DNA from 2 places in the Cobetia sp. QF-1 genome. Region 1 is predicted to be linked to the other one. Evidence: predicted binding sites of a transcription regulator. Region 1 holds the regulator's gene; the other holds the start of a gene.
The links. The regulator sigma-54, encoded in region 1, starts transcription at its own class of promoters, with help from an activator protein. The targets are predictions, from matches to a motif close to TGGCACNNNNNTTGCTNT.
Positions count from the first base shown of each region.

Region 2: the regulator sigma-54 is predicted to act here: its motif matches at 4,431-4,448, upstream of CFN46_RS07360 (ANTAR domain-containing response regulator).

Region 1 is NZ_NBVS01000001.1:620,822-628,253, reverse strand. Features, by position in the region: gene rapZ (RNase adapter RapZ) at 1-894, opposite strand, end outside; gene ptsN (PTS IIA-like nitrogen regulatory protein PtsN) at 1,007-1,477, opposite strand; gene raiA (ribosome-associated translation inhibitor RaiA) at 1,487-1,795, opposite strand; gene CFN46_RS02785 (RNA polymerase factor sigma-54) at 2,384-3,832, opposite strand; gene lptB (LPS export ABC transporter ATP-binding protein) at 4,061-4,801, opposite strand; gene lptA (lipopolysaccharide transport periplasmic protein LptA) at 4,805-5,389, opposite strand; gene lptC (LPS export ABC transporter periplasmic protein LptC) at 5,528-6,214, opposite strand; gene CFN46_RS02765 (HAD family hydrolase) at 6,214-6,783, opposite strand; gene CFN46_RS02760 (KpsF/GutQ family sugar-phosphate isomerase) at 6,938-7,432, opposite strand, start outside.
Region 2 is NZ_NBVS01000003.1:217,099-224,530, forward strand. Features, by position in the region: gene CFN46_RS07340 (NAD(P)-dependent oxidoreductase) at 1-222, shown strand, start outside; gene preA (NAD-dependent dihydropyrimidine dehydrogenase subunit PreA) at 222-1,586, shown strand; gene CFN46_RS07350 (TetR/AcrR family transcriptional regulator) at 1,729-2,349, opposite strand; gene CFN46_RS07355 (CmpA/NrtA family ABC transporter substrate-binding protein) at 2,490-3,698, opposite strand; gene CFN46_RS07360 (ANTAR domain-containing response regulator) at 3,754-4,377, opposite strand; gene CFN46_RS07365 (MFS transporter) at 4,907-6,265, shown strand; gene CFN46_RS17560 (hypothetical protein) at 6,524-6,691, opposite strand; gene CFN46_RS07370 (GNAT family N-acetyltransferase) at 6,894-7,432, opposite strand, start outside.

The sequences.
Region 1 (7,432 bases):
ATCCCCTTGCGCATCTGCTCCATTGAGCGCGGTATGAATACCGAGTTCACGGTGGCGCAAGCGGACTTCCGGCAGTAATGCTGCAAAATGAGCAGCAAGCTTTTCACATAGATAGACACTGCGATGCTGTCCGCCAGTACAACCGACCGAGACCGTCAGGTAGCTACGATTGCTGGCCTGATATGCCGGTAGCCAGCGTTCTAGCCAGCCGGCGATATCATCGTGCATCGCCTGTACGTCGGGATAGTGTTCGAGGAATTCCACAACGCTTGCGTCGCGGCCGGTATCGGCGCGCAGATTGATATCCCAGTAGGGGTTGGGCAGGCAGCGCGCATCGAACACCATGTCAGCATCAGTAGGGACGCCGTGCTTGAAGCCAAAAGACTCAAACGTGAGAGTCAGGTGGCGAGAACTATGTTGCGCGACTTGCTCGGTAATGCGTGAGCGCAAGTCATGCACGCTCAAACTGGTTGAATCGATGATGAGGTCAGACTTCTCGCGGATAGGCGCTAGCGTCTGCTGCTCAATCTCGATGGCTTCTGCCAGGGTGCGGTCGTTATCGCGTGTCAGCGGGTGACGACGGCGTGTGGCGGAGTAGCGCTCCAGTAACACGCGGGAATCGGTCGTGATATAGACGACCTGTACGTCCATGCCACTCTGACGTACATCGTCGAGCAGCTCAGGGAAACGCGTCAGGGCATCAGGAAGATTGCGTGCATCGATGGATACCGCGATGCGACGACGTGTAGGACTGTCTTTCTCTAGCTGTTCGACAAGCGGTGCCAGCAGCATGCCGGGAAGATTATCGATGGCATAGTAGCCAATGTCTTCCAAGGCCTGAAGGGCGATCGATTTACCGGAGCCAGAGCGGCCACTGATGATCACGATCTTCATGAATGCTCTCCAAAGGCGAGGTCAGCGTAGAGTGAGTGCAAATGGCGCCTGAGAGGGCAGCCCGAACAGTGGCTGTCAGTACAAAAGCCCGGACGATGTCCGGGCTCGATGATCAACGCGCCGGAAGTTCGGCGATGGCTGATGTCAGTACATCGTAGAGTGCACGCTGGCTATCGGCTTGACGTAATGCTGACCGATTGGTGGGCGAGTTCAATAGCTCAGCCACCTGCCCGAGCAAGGTGAGATGTGTGTCATCTGCCTCCTCAGGGACCAACAGCACAAACAGCAGGTCGATGGGCTCTCCATCAATGGCATCAAAGTCGATGGGGTCACCGAGCTTCAGAAAGGCCGCGATGGGCGTCTTGCAATGCGGGCTGCGTGCATGTGGCACGGCCACACCATGGCCGATACCGGTCGACCCTAGTCGTTCACGACCAATCAGGCGTGAGAAGACTTCCTGACTATCCAGGCTGGGAATGTTCTGGGCAATGAAGGTGCTGAAAAATTCCAGCACCCGCTTCTTGCTCCCCCCGGGGACACCGTAAAGCGTGCGCTCGGGGGGAAGGATCTGATCAAGTGTCATGGCAGAAGGTCAACGGGTCCCGGTGCCCTGAGAGCGAGCCTGGGACTTTTCCTTGTGTTTGACCAGCTGGCGATCCAGCTTGTCGGCGAGCGCGTCGATGGCAGCGTACATGTTGAGGTCTTCTGCCAGGGCGTGGAGATCTGCGCCGGCAGCATGCAACGTGCAGGCTGCCTGCTGGCGCTCCTTCTCGATCGACAAAGTCACCTGAACATTGGTGATGTTGTCGTAATGCCGTTCGAGGCGAGCGAGCTTCTCGTTGATATAATCGCGGAGAGGGTCGGTAAGTTCCACATGATGCCCGGTAATATTCACTTGCATGGACACGCTCCTTTATCCAGCGGGTTACCTTTCAATTGTAACCCTTTTTGACTGCGAGCAAACCCTGATAAGACGCTCTGCTACATGGTTTCCGTGCCTGCCGCTGCCAGTAACAAACTTGGCTCGTGTCAGGTGCGTCGAGCGCCTACCCCGACAATGCCCAAGCTTTGAGCAAAGATCAACGCTGCGCTGCATCGTGGCGCAAGGCTTGTCTTCAACTCACTGGGGGAGAACGGAACGTTCCATGACAGAGGAGTGTGACGGTTTGCGCTGGAAGAGTGACAAGAAGGCGACTGTTAGTCGCTAATGTCAGCATGTACGTCGATGTTAGTGGGCGTCTTGGATTGGTCAAAAGTACGGGATGAGCACGAAGGAGGCGGGGTTTTGCGTAAGAAAAGCCGCACGAATGATCGGTAATACTATCGAAAGTGATTTTAAAAACATGCAATTGGGAGTGAGAGGTACATGCTGGCGGTCATGCCTTGGGAGAAAATCGCCGGCTTTCCATGCAAGCCGGCTGATCATGATGTGGATATTTACGATTTTTAAGGCCATGACAGAGGTAGTGGCCTCTGGCTAGCTAGATGATCAGGCCAGTCGCTTGCGTTCGCTAGAGGAAGGAATACTCATGGCTTCGCGATATTTTGCGACGGTGCGGCGTGCGACTTCAATGCCATCGCTGGCGAGTAGGTCGACCAGACGTGAATCCGACAGCGGTTTGCGCGCCGGCTCGTCCGCAATCAGTTTTCGGATACGTGCGCGAATGGCGGTACTGGAATGTGCATCGCCATTGCCGCTCCCTCCCACTTGGCTCGAGAAGAAGAATTTGAGTTCGAAGACGCCGCGAGGGGTATGAATGTACTTCTGAGTCGTGACGCGCGAGATAGTGGATTCGTGCATCTCGACCACTTCAGCGATATTGGCGAGGATCAGAGGCTTCATGCCTTCCTCACCTTGCTCAAGAAAGTCGATCTGCCGCGCCATGATTTCACGCCCTACCTTGAGCAGTGTGTCATTACGTGACGAGAGACTTTTCATCAGCCAGCGCGCTTCCTGAAGATTATCCTTGAGGAAGGTGTTGTCCACAGACTTGTCTGCCCGCTTGATGAGCGCTGCATATTCCGGCTGGATACGTAGCTTCGGCAGCGCTTCGGGATTGAGCTCAACCTGCCAGCCGTGACGAGTATGGCGTACCAGCAGGTCAGGTATCACATAGTCACTGGCGGGCTCCCCCCAAGCGGAGGCTGGGCGTGGGTCCAGTGCTCGTATCAGTCGAATGACGTGGTCCAGCTCAGCATCATCCAGTCCCAGGCGGCGCTTGAGTAGCTTGCGATCATCGTTTCCCAGCGCTTCAAGAAACTGACGTACCAATCGCCGAGCCTGCGCGAGTAGCGGCAGGTCATCGGGCAGCAATGCCAGTTGTAGCAGCAGGCATTCGCGTAGATCGCGGGCGAAGACGCCAGTGGGATCGAACTGCTGCAAGCGTAGCAGTACCTGCTCTAGTTCCGAGGCTTTGAGGCCAGCCAGCCCTTGCCCCCGCAAGCCATCGACTAGCTCGTCCAGGGTCAGGCTCAGGTAGCCTGCACCGTCCACGGCATCAATCAGGCTTTCCGCCATTTGCCGTTCACGGTCGTCGAGGTCGGTCATCGCTAATTGCCAGCGCAGATGATCTTGCAGGCTTTCTACACTGGTGTTGCGCTCGAAATCCTGGCCGTCATCACTGCCGCTACTACTTCCTGAGCTTGTCAGGCTGCCAGCGTGATCCTGATAGAGGTCCGACCAGTCACTATCGAGAGGATACTCTTCCGGGATCTCGCTGTTTGTTTCGGCAGTGGAAATCTCGCTCGCATCCTGTGCTTCAACGACTTCCAGCGCCTCATAGTCCTCGTCGAGTTCCAGCATGGGGTTGGACTCGAGCGCCTGTTGAATTTCCTGACGCAGGTCGAGCGTCGACAACTGAAGCAGTTGAATAGCCTGCTGCAGTTGTGGCGTCATAGTCAGCGAAGTGCCAAGGCGGAGTTGCAAGGTGGGTTTCATGGGGCTGTCGATTCACGGCAAAGGAACGTGCTTCTACGCTATACCGTGGGTCGGGGCACTGACAAGGGGCGAAAGAGATTATTCAAGCAACTTGTATGCCATGTTTCAACGAAGGTGGTATGGACGTCATGCTCAAGGCTGATACCAGTGAGGTAACAACATCCTTGAGCATGTAATGTCATTCTGCGAGGGACGGCGATACGAGGTGCCTTGCTCTCATGCTACCGATTAAAGCTTGAACTCATGCCCCAGATACACATCGCGTACCTGCTGATTGGCTAGAATGGTATCGGCATCACCGTGCGCGATGATCTGACCGTCACCGACGATATAGGCGGTATCACAGATATCGAGTGTTTCTCGAACGTTGTGATCGGTGATCAGTACGCCAATGCCGCGATCACGCAGTTGTCGCACGATGCTCTTGATCTCGCCTACCGAGATGGGGTCAACACCGGCAAAGGGTTCATCCAGCAGTATGAAATCCGGCTCTGTCGCTAATGCGCGTGCAATTTCGACACGCCGACGCTCACCGCCAGAGAGGCTCATGCCGGTGCTGGCGCGGATATGCGTGATGCTGAACTCATTCAGCAGCTCTTCAAGGCGCGCTTTGCGCCCGTTGCGATCAAGGTCCTTGCGTGTCTCCAGAATCGCCATGATGTTGTCGGCCACTGACAGCTTGCGGAAGATTGAGGCTTCCTGTGGCAGATAGCCGATGCCAGCGCGTGCCCGCAAGTGCATGGCAGAGTCGGAGAGATCATTGTCATCGATGGTGACGCTGCCGGCATCGGCGCGTACCAAGCCGACAATCATGTAGAACGAGGTGGTCTTGCCAGCACCATTGGGTCCTAGCAGGCCGACGATGTCGCCTTGACGAATTTCCAGCGAGATATCCTTGACCACCTTGCGCCCCTTGTAGGCTTTGGCCAGGTGGCGTGCGCTGAGCGTGCGGAGGGGAGCGGCAGTCATGACTCAGTTTTCCTTGCTGGTGTTGGCGCCACGCGGTGTCAACGTCATGTGTACGCGTGAACTGCCGTCGCTCTTCTGTGAGGCGTCGCTGCTGTTGTTGGCATTGACTTGGCGTTTGTCGAGGAAGTACTCCACGTAGCCACCTTCGAAGGTGTCATCACCCTTTTCGAGACGAGCGTTACCGACCAGTTCTACTCTACGTTCCAGTGCATGGTAGAGAATGGTATCTGCCCAGCCTTTGACCAGCTTGTCGTCTGGAGTGGGTTTCTGTTCCAGATAGGCACGCTTGCCTGTTGCCTTGACCAATGAGATCTCGCCGCTGTTGGCGCGGCTAATGTCAACGCGGCTGGCATCCAGCTTCATGCTGCCCTGGCGCATTTCGACACGGCCGGTATAGGTTGCAGTGCCGGCTTTATCATCCAGTGACAGGGAGTCGGCAGCGATGTTGATCGGCTGATTGGCATCATTGTCGAGCGCTAATGCTGCTGGCGCAGTGATAGCCATGCCGAGTGTCAGGCACAAGGCCATGACACTGCTGTTAAGAGTCTGTCGCCAGGCCGTCAAGGGCTTGAGAGTCGTTGAAGTCATGGGGTGCTCCTTGGCAGAACCGGGTATGTCTTCTCGATCAGGCATGCCATCGGGAAGCAGTGAATAAGGGAGTCTATTGGACTGGCAGCACGTGGGATGTGCTCAGCCGCGCTGACTGTACGCTAAGTACCATGATGATTACTGACTGGCTTCAGGTGCGGCTTCGAAAGTGCTGTTGACGCGTCCTTCGCTATCGTTTGAGGTAGCATCGCTGCCCTCATCGATACGTTCAGCTTCCTTGCTGGCCGCACTCTTGCCCTTGCCGGGTTGAAGCGTGCCGCGTACACGACCGTCCAGCACGGCGGAGTCCTTGGAAAGATCCGCGCTGAAGCTGTTGCTTTCGATATGCTGACCATTCTGGGTAATGACGACGGGTACGTCGCTCCAGGCACGGTTCTGTTCGCGGCTGTAGTTCAGTACGTCAGTATCCAGTGTCCAGGCATCGGAAGGCTGACGCAGCTGTGCGTTGCCCTCTAGCGTGAAGGTGTCGCCACCGGCACTGAGAACGCCGCGCTTGCCAGTGGCATACCAGCGGCGGTCCTCGCTATCGTTGGTGCTAATCTTTGGAGCTTGCGCGATGGTGACATCATCCTCGGGCGTATGCTCAATGTGCGGGGAAGTCATGTCTTGAAACGGCACGCCCCGCGCATCGAAGCGAGTCATGTCAGCCCCGTCAAGATAGTAGTCCGGCTCACCGCTGTTGACCTGTGTACCTATGGCAGATTCAAGGCTATTGCGCTGCTCTATCAGGGCGAGTACGCCACCGACCAGCAGCAATAGCAGCATCAACCATAGACGCGGAGAAGGACGGGGCAAACGTAACATCAGGCGTTCGACCTCTGTAGATAGGTATCGAGCACTGACGCCCAGTGGCCCTGTGCCTTGAGCAGTAGGTCACAGATTTCGCGTACGGCACCCTCACCGCCTGAGTGAGAGGTCACCCAGTTGGCTTCGCTCAACACATAAGGCATGGCATTGGGCACGCTGATACCGAGACCGACGCGACGGATAGCTTCGCGGTCCGGCAGGTCGTCACCACAGTAGGCAACCTGGTCGAGCTCAATATCGTGTTCACGGCACAGTTGGCTGAGCGCGACCAGCTTGTCTTCACGGCCCTGAATGACGTCCTGAATCCCCAGTTCCTTGGCGCGTCGTTCCACCATCGGAGAGGTACGGCCAGTGATCAAGGCGACACGAATGCCACTGCGCAGAATCAGCTTGAGGCCATGGCCATCCTGCACATGGAAGCTCTTGGTTTCCACGCCATTGGCGTCATAGTGCAGGCGATTGTCGGTCAGCACGCCATCCACATCCAATGCCAGCAGGCGCACGTGACGTGCCCGATCAATGATGTCCTGTGGGTAGTCTTCCGTCAGGGAAATACTCTCACTCATGATGTTTCTCCTCGCACTCCGTGCGTGCTTGACGCTGTCCTGTGAACGGCTGGTGATGTGGCTCAAACAAGTGACTGTCCGTAGTGGCGTCAAACGCCGCGCTAGCTTGCTGAATGCACTGCTGTCGTAGAGGACAGCACTCGCGTCCAGTGGTTCAGATCACACCGCTGGCCAGCAGGCCGTGCATGTGGATGGCTCCGATAGGATGCTCATCCTCATCACAGACTACCAGAACGCTGATACGGTTTTCTTCCATGATGCGCACTGCTTCGGCGGCTAGCATGCTGGAGCGGATAGTCTTGCCACCGCGGGTCATCACGTCATCGACCTTTAGCGCGCGCAGATCACCATGTTGATCCAGTGTACGCCGCAGGTCGCCATCGGTGTAGACGCCGACAAGATGCTCGTCTGCATCGATCACGCAGGTGAAGCCCATGCCTTGACGGGTGATCTCGAGTAATGCGTCACGCAGCGGGCTGCCCAGATTCACGCGTGGCAGATCATTGCCCTTGTGCATTACATCCTGCACGCGTAGCAGTAGGCGGCGACCGAGGGTGCCGCCAGGGTGCGAGAGGGCAAATTCTTCTGCCGTGAAGCCGCGGGCTTCGAGCAATGCCACGGCGAGCGCATCACCCATTACCAGTGCGGC
Region 2 (7,432 bases), on a different contig from region 1:
TTTGACGACGCCAGCCTGAGCGACGTGCATGCCGCAGGGATGGCGCGCAGCGGGGCAAAGATTGAAGTTGACACCATGCTGCGCACCAGTCTGCCGGGCGTTTACGCCGGCGGTGACTGCATCGCGCGCGGGCAAGACCTCACCGTTCAAGCCGTCGCTCACGGCAAATTGGCCGCCGAGGCCATCCATCACGATCTGATGCTCAAGGTGGAGGCCGCCTGATGACTATTCATACCCCGCTCAATGAAGATAACGCCCGCCCTGCAGGCGCTGGCGAAAACGATGCCGCCAGCAATGATCATGTCGCCAGCTACAAGGCTGACCTCTCTATCAACTTCGCCGGTATCCGCTCGCCGAATCCCTTCTGGCTAGCCAGTGCGCCGCCGACTGACAAGGCCTACAACGTGGTACGTGCCTTCGAGGCCGGTTGGGGCGGCGTGGTCTGGAAGACGCTCGGTGAAGACCCGGCGGCGGTGAACGTCTCCTCACGCTACTCCGCGCACTATGGCCCGAATGGTGAGGTCAGCGGCTTCAACAACATTGAGCTGATCACTGACCGTTCGCTGGAAATCAACCTGCGCGAGATTACTCAGGTCAAGAAGGACTGGCCGGATCGCGCACTGATCGTCTCGCTGATGGTGCCGTGCGAAGAAGAGGCCTGGAAGACCATCCTGCCGCAGGTCGAGGCCACGGGCTGTGATGGCATCGAGCTCAATTTCGGCTGCCCACACGGCATGCCGGAACGCGGCATGGGCGCCGCAGTCGGTCAGGTACCGGAGTATGTCGAAAAGGTCACGCGTTGGTGCAAGACGTACAGCTCACTGCCGGTCATCGTCAAACTGACACCCAACATCACCGATGTGCGTCTGCCGGCTCAGGCTGCGCTACGTGGCGGTGCTGACGCCGTCTCGCTGATCAACACCATCAACTCCATCACCCATCTGGATCTCGACCGCATGGTTGCGCATCCGGTCGTCGGCGGGCGCAGCACCCACGGTGGTTACTGCGGTAGCGCAGTCAAACCTATCGCGCTCAACATGGTGTCAGAGATTGCCCGCACGCCAGAGACGGCCAATCTACCCATTTCAGGCATCGGCGGCATTTCCAACTGGGAAGACGCCGCGGAATTCATCGCGCTAGGGGCCGGCAGCGTGCAGGTGTGTACGGCGGCCATGCTGCACGGCTTCCGGATCGTCGAAGAGATGAAGGACGGGTTGGGCCGCTGGATGGACAGCAAGGGGTATCAGAAGATCGATGACTTCACGCGCGCCGCGATACCCAACACTACCGACTGGAAGCACCTGGACATGAACTATCAGGTGATCGCGCGTATCGATCAGGACAAATGCATTGGCTGTGGACGCTGCTATATCGCCTGCGAGGACACCTCGCATCAGGCGATCATGCATCTGGCCAAGGACAACGGCACCGCACGCTATGAGGTGAAGGACGCTGACTGCGTGGGCTGTAATCTGTGTGAAATCACCTGCCCGGTGGACAACTGCATCACCATGGAAGAGCAGGATACCGGCAAGCCGTACATGAACTGGATGGAAGACCCGCGCAACCCGCATCGCGCTGCCTGATAAGGCACTGAGAGAGCGTCAAAAGACCGGAAACCAAAAAGGGCTGCCAGCAATGGCAGCCCTTTCTTGTGAGTGATCACAAACAACATGAAATACACTTCGTTATCTTTACGCTAAACACAAGGAGTAATCATCGTCCGCCTCAGGCAGAAAGCCCTACGCCTTTCAGCAACACGCGTGTGACATTCTGCACCGCTTGCTCAAACTCGCGATCACTCAGCGCGCACCCCCGATTGAGTACGGCAATCTGATGATCGAAGTCGGCGTAGTGCTGGGTACTCGCCCATATCATGTACAGATAGGCGGAGGCATCGACGTTGTCGATACGGCCTTCAGCGATCCAGCTACGCAGCCGCGACTTCTTCATCTCGGCCCACTCGTCGAGCCAGATCGTCAGCTCCTCACCCAGCACCGGCGCCCCCTGCATGATTTCGCTGGCCCATACCTTGGAGCCGTAAGGACGCTGGCGCGAGTGCATCATCTTGGCGCGAATGTAGGTGGAGAGCACCAGCTGCGGGTCGTCGTAGGCCTCGAAGCACAGTGCATCTTCCTTCCACAGCGCCAACAGGCCATCGAGCACGGCACGATAGAGCGCTTCCTTGGTACTGAAGTAATAATGCAGATTCGACTTGGGCAGCTCTACCTCGGCGGCAATATCCACCATGCTAGCGCCAACATAGCCCTTGAGTGCGAATACCTTCTCGGCGGCGAGCAGAATACGCCCGACATTATCCTTGCGAATCTGAGACTTGCGAGTGGCCATGCGATCCCCTGACGCAGTACTGACAGTGGCCTCAGAATATCACACCCATATGGCCACATGTCTGGGCAGTCAGGTTTCACATGGCCTCTTCTTGTGAAATCCTGCCAATCACGCACCCTGCGATTCAATGATGAGCCCTGTCATTCAAAGACAGCACCGTCGATAAAGCCATCTGCCGGCATCGGTATCTGCCCCGCCTCACCGCTCAGCCACCAGGGCGCGGGATGATTGCCTTCGCTACGCTCATCGACTGCTGGCACGACCAGACCCAGACTGCGCGCTGCGATCCGATAGAGATCCGGCCTTACACAGCGTGTCAGTGTCGCGGCGATATCATGCTCACTGATGCCATGCAGGTGCCCCCAGCGCCGCATCTGGGAAACATACCAGCGGGTATGCGAACGCCACGGGAAATTGGCGGCGTAGCGGTGGAATATCGTCCAGCCTGCGTTGGCCTGCTGATAGTCCTCGACCGACTGCTCGACATCGACATCCTCGAGCCCATGCGCGATGACCGACAGTGGCACCTCGGGCAGGCCTTCGTCATGTAGCCAACTGGCGGCTTGCTGGCGATTGCCGGGGCGGTCCAGCCATGCGCAAGCCCTGAGCAGTGAACGTATCAGCGCCTGATGAGCCAGCGGATGTTGCTGCGCCCAGTCCTCGCGCACCCCCAGCACCTTCTCCTGCCCGAAGCGCCAGATGTCATGACTACCCGCGACCACCTGCCCCATGCCCTGCGCGCTGGCCAGGCTATTCCACGGCTCACCGACACAAAAACCATCCAGAATTCCGGAGGCGAGTTGCGCCGCCATCAGTGGCGGGGCAACAGCGCGCATATCGACCTGTGAATCGGGATCAATCCCGCCCGCCGCCAGCCAATAGCGCAGCAGGTAACGGTGCGAGGAGAACGGATGCACACTCGCGAGCCTTAACGGTGCCTCACCGCGTTGGCGGCGCTGCCTGACGTGCTCGCCCAGCGCGCAGGCAATGCCAAGTGAGCTATCAAGCACATGCCCTTCCTCGGCCAGCCGCGTCATCAACGCGCGTGACAGAGTGATGGCATTGCCACCCAGATTGAGGGTCATGGCACTGATGACGGGAGTCGCACGCCCGTCCAGCCCCAGTGTTGACGTCAGCGGCATCAAGGCCAGCATCTGCGCGCCCTGCAAGACACCGGTCTGCAGGTCATCACGTAGCGCTGCCCACGATGGCTGCCACTTGAGCGTCACCGACAGCCCCTCCTCCTGGAAGAACCCTAGCTGCTCAGCCACCACAAAGGGCGCAGCATCATTGAGCGGCATCAATCCCAGCGTCAGCTGGTGATCATTCAGGGGTGCATCACTGAGCATCACAGACACCTCATGAAAAGACGTAATAAAAGACAATGGCGCAAGCAGTGATCAATCAATGCCGGCCCGAACCAGCGCTTGAACCAGCACTAGAGCGGCCACCCTCGGTACGACGCGTGGCTTTCAGCATCTCATCCGCCAGCTCGTGCAGTGCCAGGCGGCGATTCATCGCGGTCTTGCGCAGATACTGATAAGCCGCGTCTTCACCCAGCCCGCGGCTCTCCATCACCAACGCCTTGGCGCGATCGACACTGCGCCGTTGCACCAGGGTCGTCTGGGTGCGGTTGAGCTCACCTTTCAAGGCACGATGCGCCTCGAAACTGGTGATCGCGACCTCGACCATCGTGCGCACCATCGCTGGCATCACATGATCGACCACATACGCCGACACCCCCGCCCCTGCTGCCTCGCGCACCAGATCCGGCGCATCCTCACTGGCCAGCATGATCATCGGCTTGGGATAGCGGCGTCCTAGCTGGCCAAGATGCTCCAATGTATCGCGACTGGGCAGGTCGGCATCGATGATCACGGCATCTGGTTGATGCAGCTCAACCAGTGCATGCAGGTCTTCGCGTTCATCAACACGCAGCGCCACCTCGAAGCCAGCACTCAATAGTGCCTGCTCCAGCGCGGCGGAACGCTCGCTGCGGACATCGACGATCAGCACAGTCACGGGCATGTCAGGGTTTCCTCGGCAGAACGTGTCAGGCAACTTTTCCACATGGCCTGAACGTTGCAGGAATCGTGCCGCATGCTGGTGCAACCATGCCGTAGCGCGCTTTGCGCGCACCTACCCTGCACAGCAATGACGCAAGCCAGCTAGATCACCATCATCGTGCGCCAGACTGGTACGCCATCGCACCGTCACGCACCGCAGACGAGCACGCCGCTTGGCTCATGCCGGCTGCCCCTGCGGTGAACACAGCAATGACTCAGCATCAACTCATTGATATTGCTGGCCTTACCCCGTCACTACCGGCACAAGTGGCGCGGTCCTTGCTTTGTTAAACACAGTGTCACGCGAGTGCTGTCATCTGGCTCTCGAATCGTGACGCCCATGACGTAGACCAGGCTCCCATGAGTACGAGTGCGTCGAACCCGGCACCTCAACGACGAGGCAGCCCTGCTGTTCTCAACAGCCGTTCGACCATTCTCTGAACGCACTCACCGTGTGTTCGGTATCGACGCTGCATCAGGAGCCCGCACTCATGGATATTCGCAACAAGGCCAACCGCATCCGGCTGTTCAGCCTGAAAACCCCGCAAATGCGTGCCTTTCACATGTCGTGGTTCGCCTTTCATGTCTGCTTCTTCGGCTGGTTCGGCATTGCACCGCTGATGGCGGTCGTGCGTGACGACCTCGGCCTGACCAAGACCCAGATCGGCAATACCATCATCGCCTCGGTCGCGATCACCGTGATCGTACGTCTCGCCATCGGCGTGTTATGTGATCGCATCGGGCCACGCAAGGCCTACACCTGGCTGCTGTGCCTCGGTTCACTGCCAGTGATGAGCATCGGCTTCGCCGACAGCTTCGAATCCTTCTTCCTCGCCCGCCTGGCGATTGGTGCCATTGGCGCCTCCTTCGTCATCACCCAGTACCACACCTCAGTGATGTTCGGCCCGAATGTCGTCGGCACCGCCAATGCCACTACCGCGGGCTGGGGTAACCTCGGCGGTGGTACCACCCAGATTCTGATGCCGCTGGTCATGGCGGGCCTCTTGATGCTGGGCGTTGAGCAAACCCTCGGCTGGCGTTTGGCGATGGTGGTGCCGGGCATCGTGCTGTTCCTGACTGGTATCGCGTACTACTTCTTCACTCAGGATGCCCCGGACGGCAACTTCAGTGATCTGCGAGAACGTGGCGAGCTACCCAAGGCGGAGAAGGAATACAGCATGCGCGCCACCTTCGGCGCGGCCGCACGCGACATCCGTGTCTGGGCCCTGTTCCTCGTCTATGGCGCTTGCTTCGGGGTCGAGCTGACCATCAACAACGTCGCCGCCATCTACTTCTTCGATCACTTCGATCTCGATCTCGCCACCGCCGGCCTCATCGCGGGCCTGTTCGGCTTGATGAACCTGTTCGCGCGCACCCTGGGCGGCGTGTTCTCTGATCTGTTCGCACGTCAATCAGGCCTCAAGGGCCGCGTGCGCTGGCTGTTCATCGCGCTGCTATGTGAGGGCGTGGCATTGGTCGGCTTCGCGCAGATGGAAACCCTCGCCGTGGCGATTGGCATCATGCTGGTGTTCAGCCTGTTCGTGCAGATGGCGGAAGGCGCCACCTTCGGCATCGTGCCGTTCATCAACCGCAAGGCACTGGGCGCGGTGGCTGGTATCGTTGGTGCGGGTGGCAACGCCGGTGCTGTCGCCGCTGGCTTCCTGTTCCGCAGTGAGGAGCTGAGCTATCAAGAAGGCCTGATGTATCTGGGCATGGCCGTGATCGTGATCTCGCTGTTCGCGCTATTGGTACGCTTCAGCGCCGCCACTGAGGCCGAGGAAGACCGCGCCTATCAGGCGGCGGTCTCTGAGCGCGAACAAGACTCTACGCAGCAGCCCGCCTCTGCGTAAAACGTCCTCCTCTGCGTAGAACGTCCACCTGATCAAACGCTGCCGGATAAACATCTGCCTTCCAGATACGACAAAGCCCCCGCCTCGCAAGAGACGGAGGCTTTGTCGTACTGAACGCAGTGCACCGTCAATCATCACCAGAGGCACGTCAGGAGGACTCAGGAGAGCAGGCACAAAAAAACCGAGCCCCCATGGGGAGACTCGGTTTCTGATGCTGCCTGACGTGCCCACTATCTGAGCAACATCATGCCACGCATCTTAACTATCGGTGGCGTTCTCGACGCTATCACCCGCTTCTTCCACGGTGTTATCCATCTTCTCACCGGCCTTCTCCATCGGGCCTTCATCTTCACAACCCGCGAGTGACAGTCCGCCAATGCCGAGCATGGCAATCATCAGTGTGCTACCCAGTGTCTTGATCTTCATGATCTCTCCCTCGAGTCGTCGGCCAATGCCTGGCCCTCTCCGTGACATTCACCACGGCCTTTACTGCGACCTTCACAGCAATGGGTAAAATGGATGCGACGGCGTCGTGTTGTCGCCGTCCTCTCAGTGATATGGAGCGAACAGGTTATGATTTCAAGTCTTGTGCAACACCGAGTTGCACATGCCTGCATCCATCATGCCGCTATACATCAGAACCCATGAAATTGTGATGAAACAGCACTTCACCACCCAGCCCCTGCAGATACCCCGACACTAGCTCGAAGGCGACGAAGGCACCGGGCACATCATGATGATTGCAGTACAAGCCATAGTGGCGCGCAGGATGGAATCCAAGGTGAGCGTAGAAATCGGCATGACCGGCCGCGACCACGGCACCAGCACCCAACAGACGACAACGCTTGACCGCAGAGATCACCAGCCGCTTGCCGATGCCGTGCCGCTGATGCTGTGGCAATACCGCCAGCGGTGCCAATGCCATCAACACGCGATCGGGATAACCAGATAGCGCAACACGTGAGGCCATCACATGTCCCAACAGACGACTCTCACCTTCACTGAGGTGCCGACCACTTTCAGGGTCTGTGACATGTTCGGCCACCAAAGAGATTTGCGCCTGCTCACCATGACGCAGCCGCTCTCCTAGCAATGCCTCGCGATGGCCGGCAAAAACTGATTCATGAATGCGATAAACCCGCTCATGATCAAAAGTGCGTTCTTCAC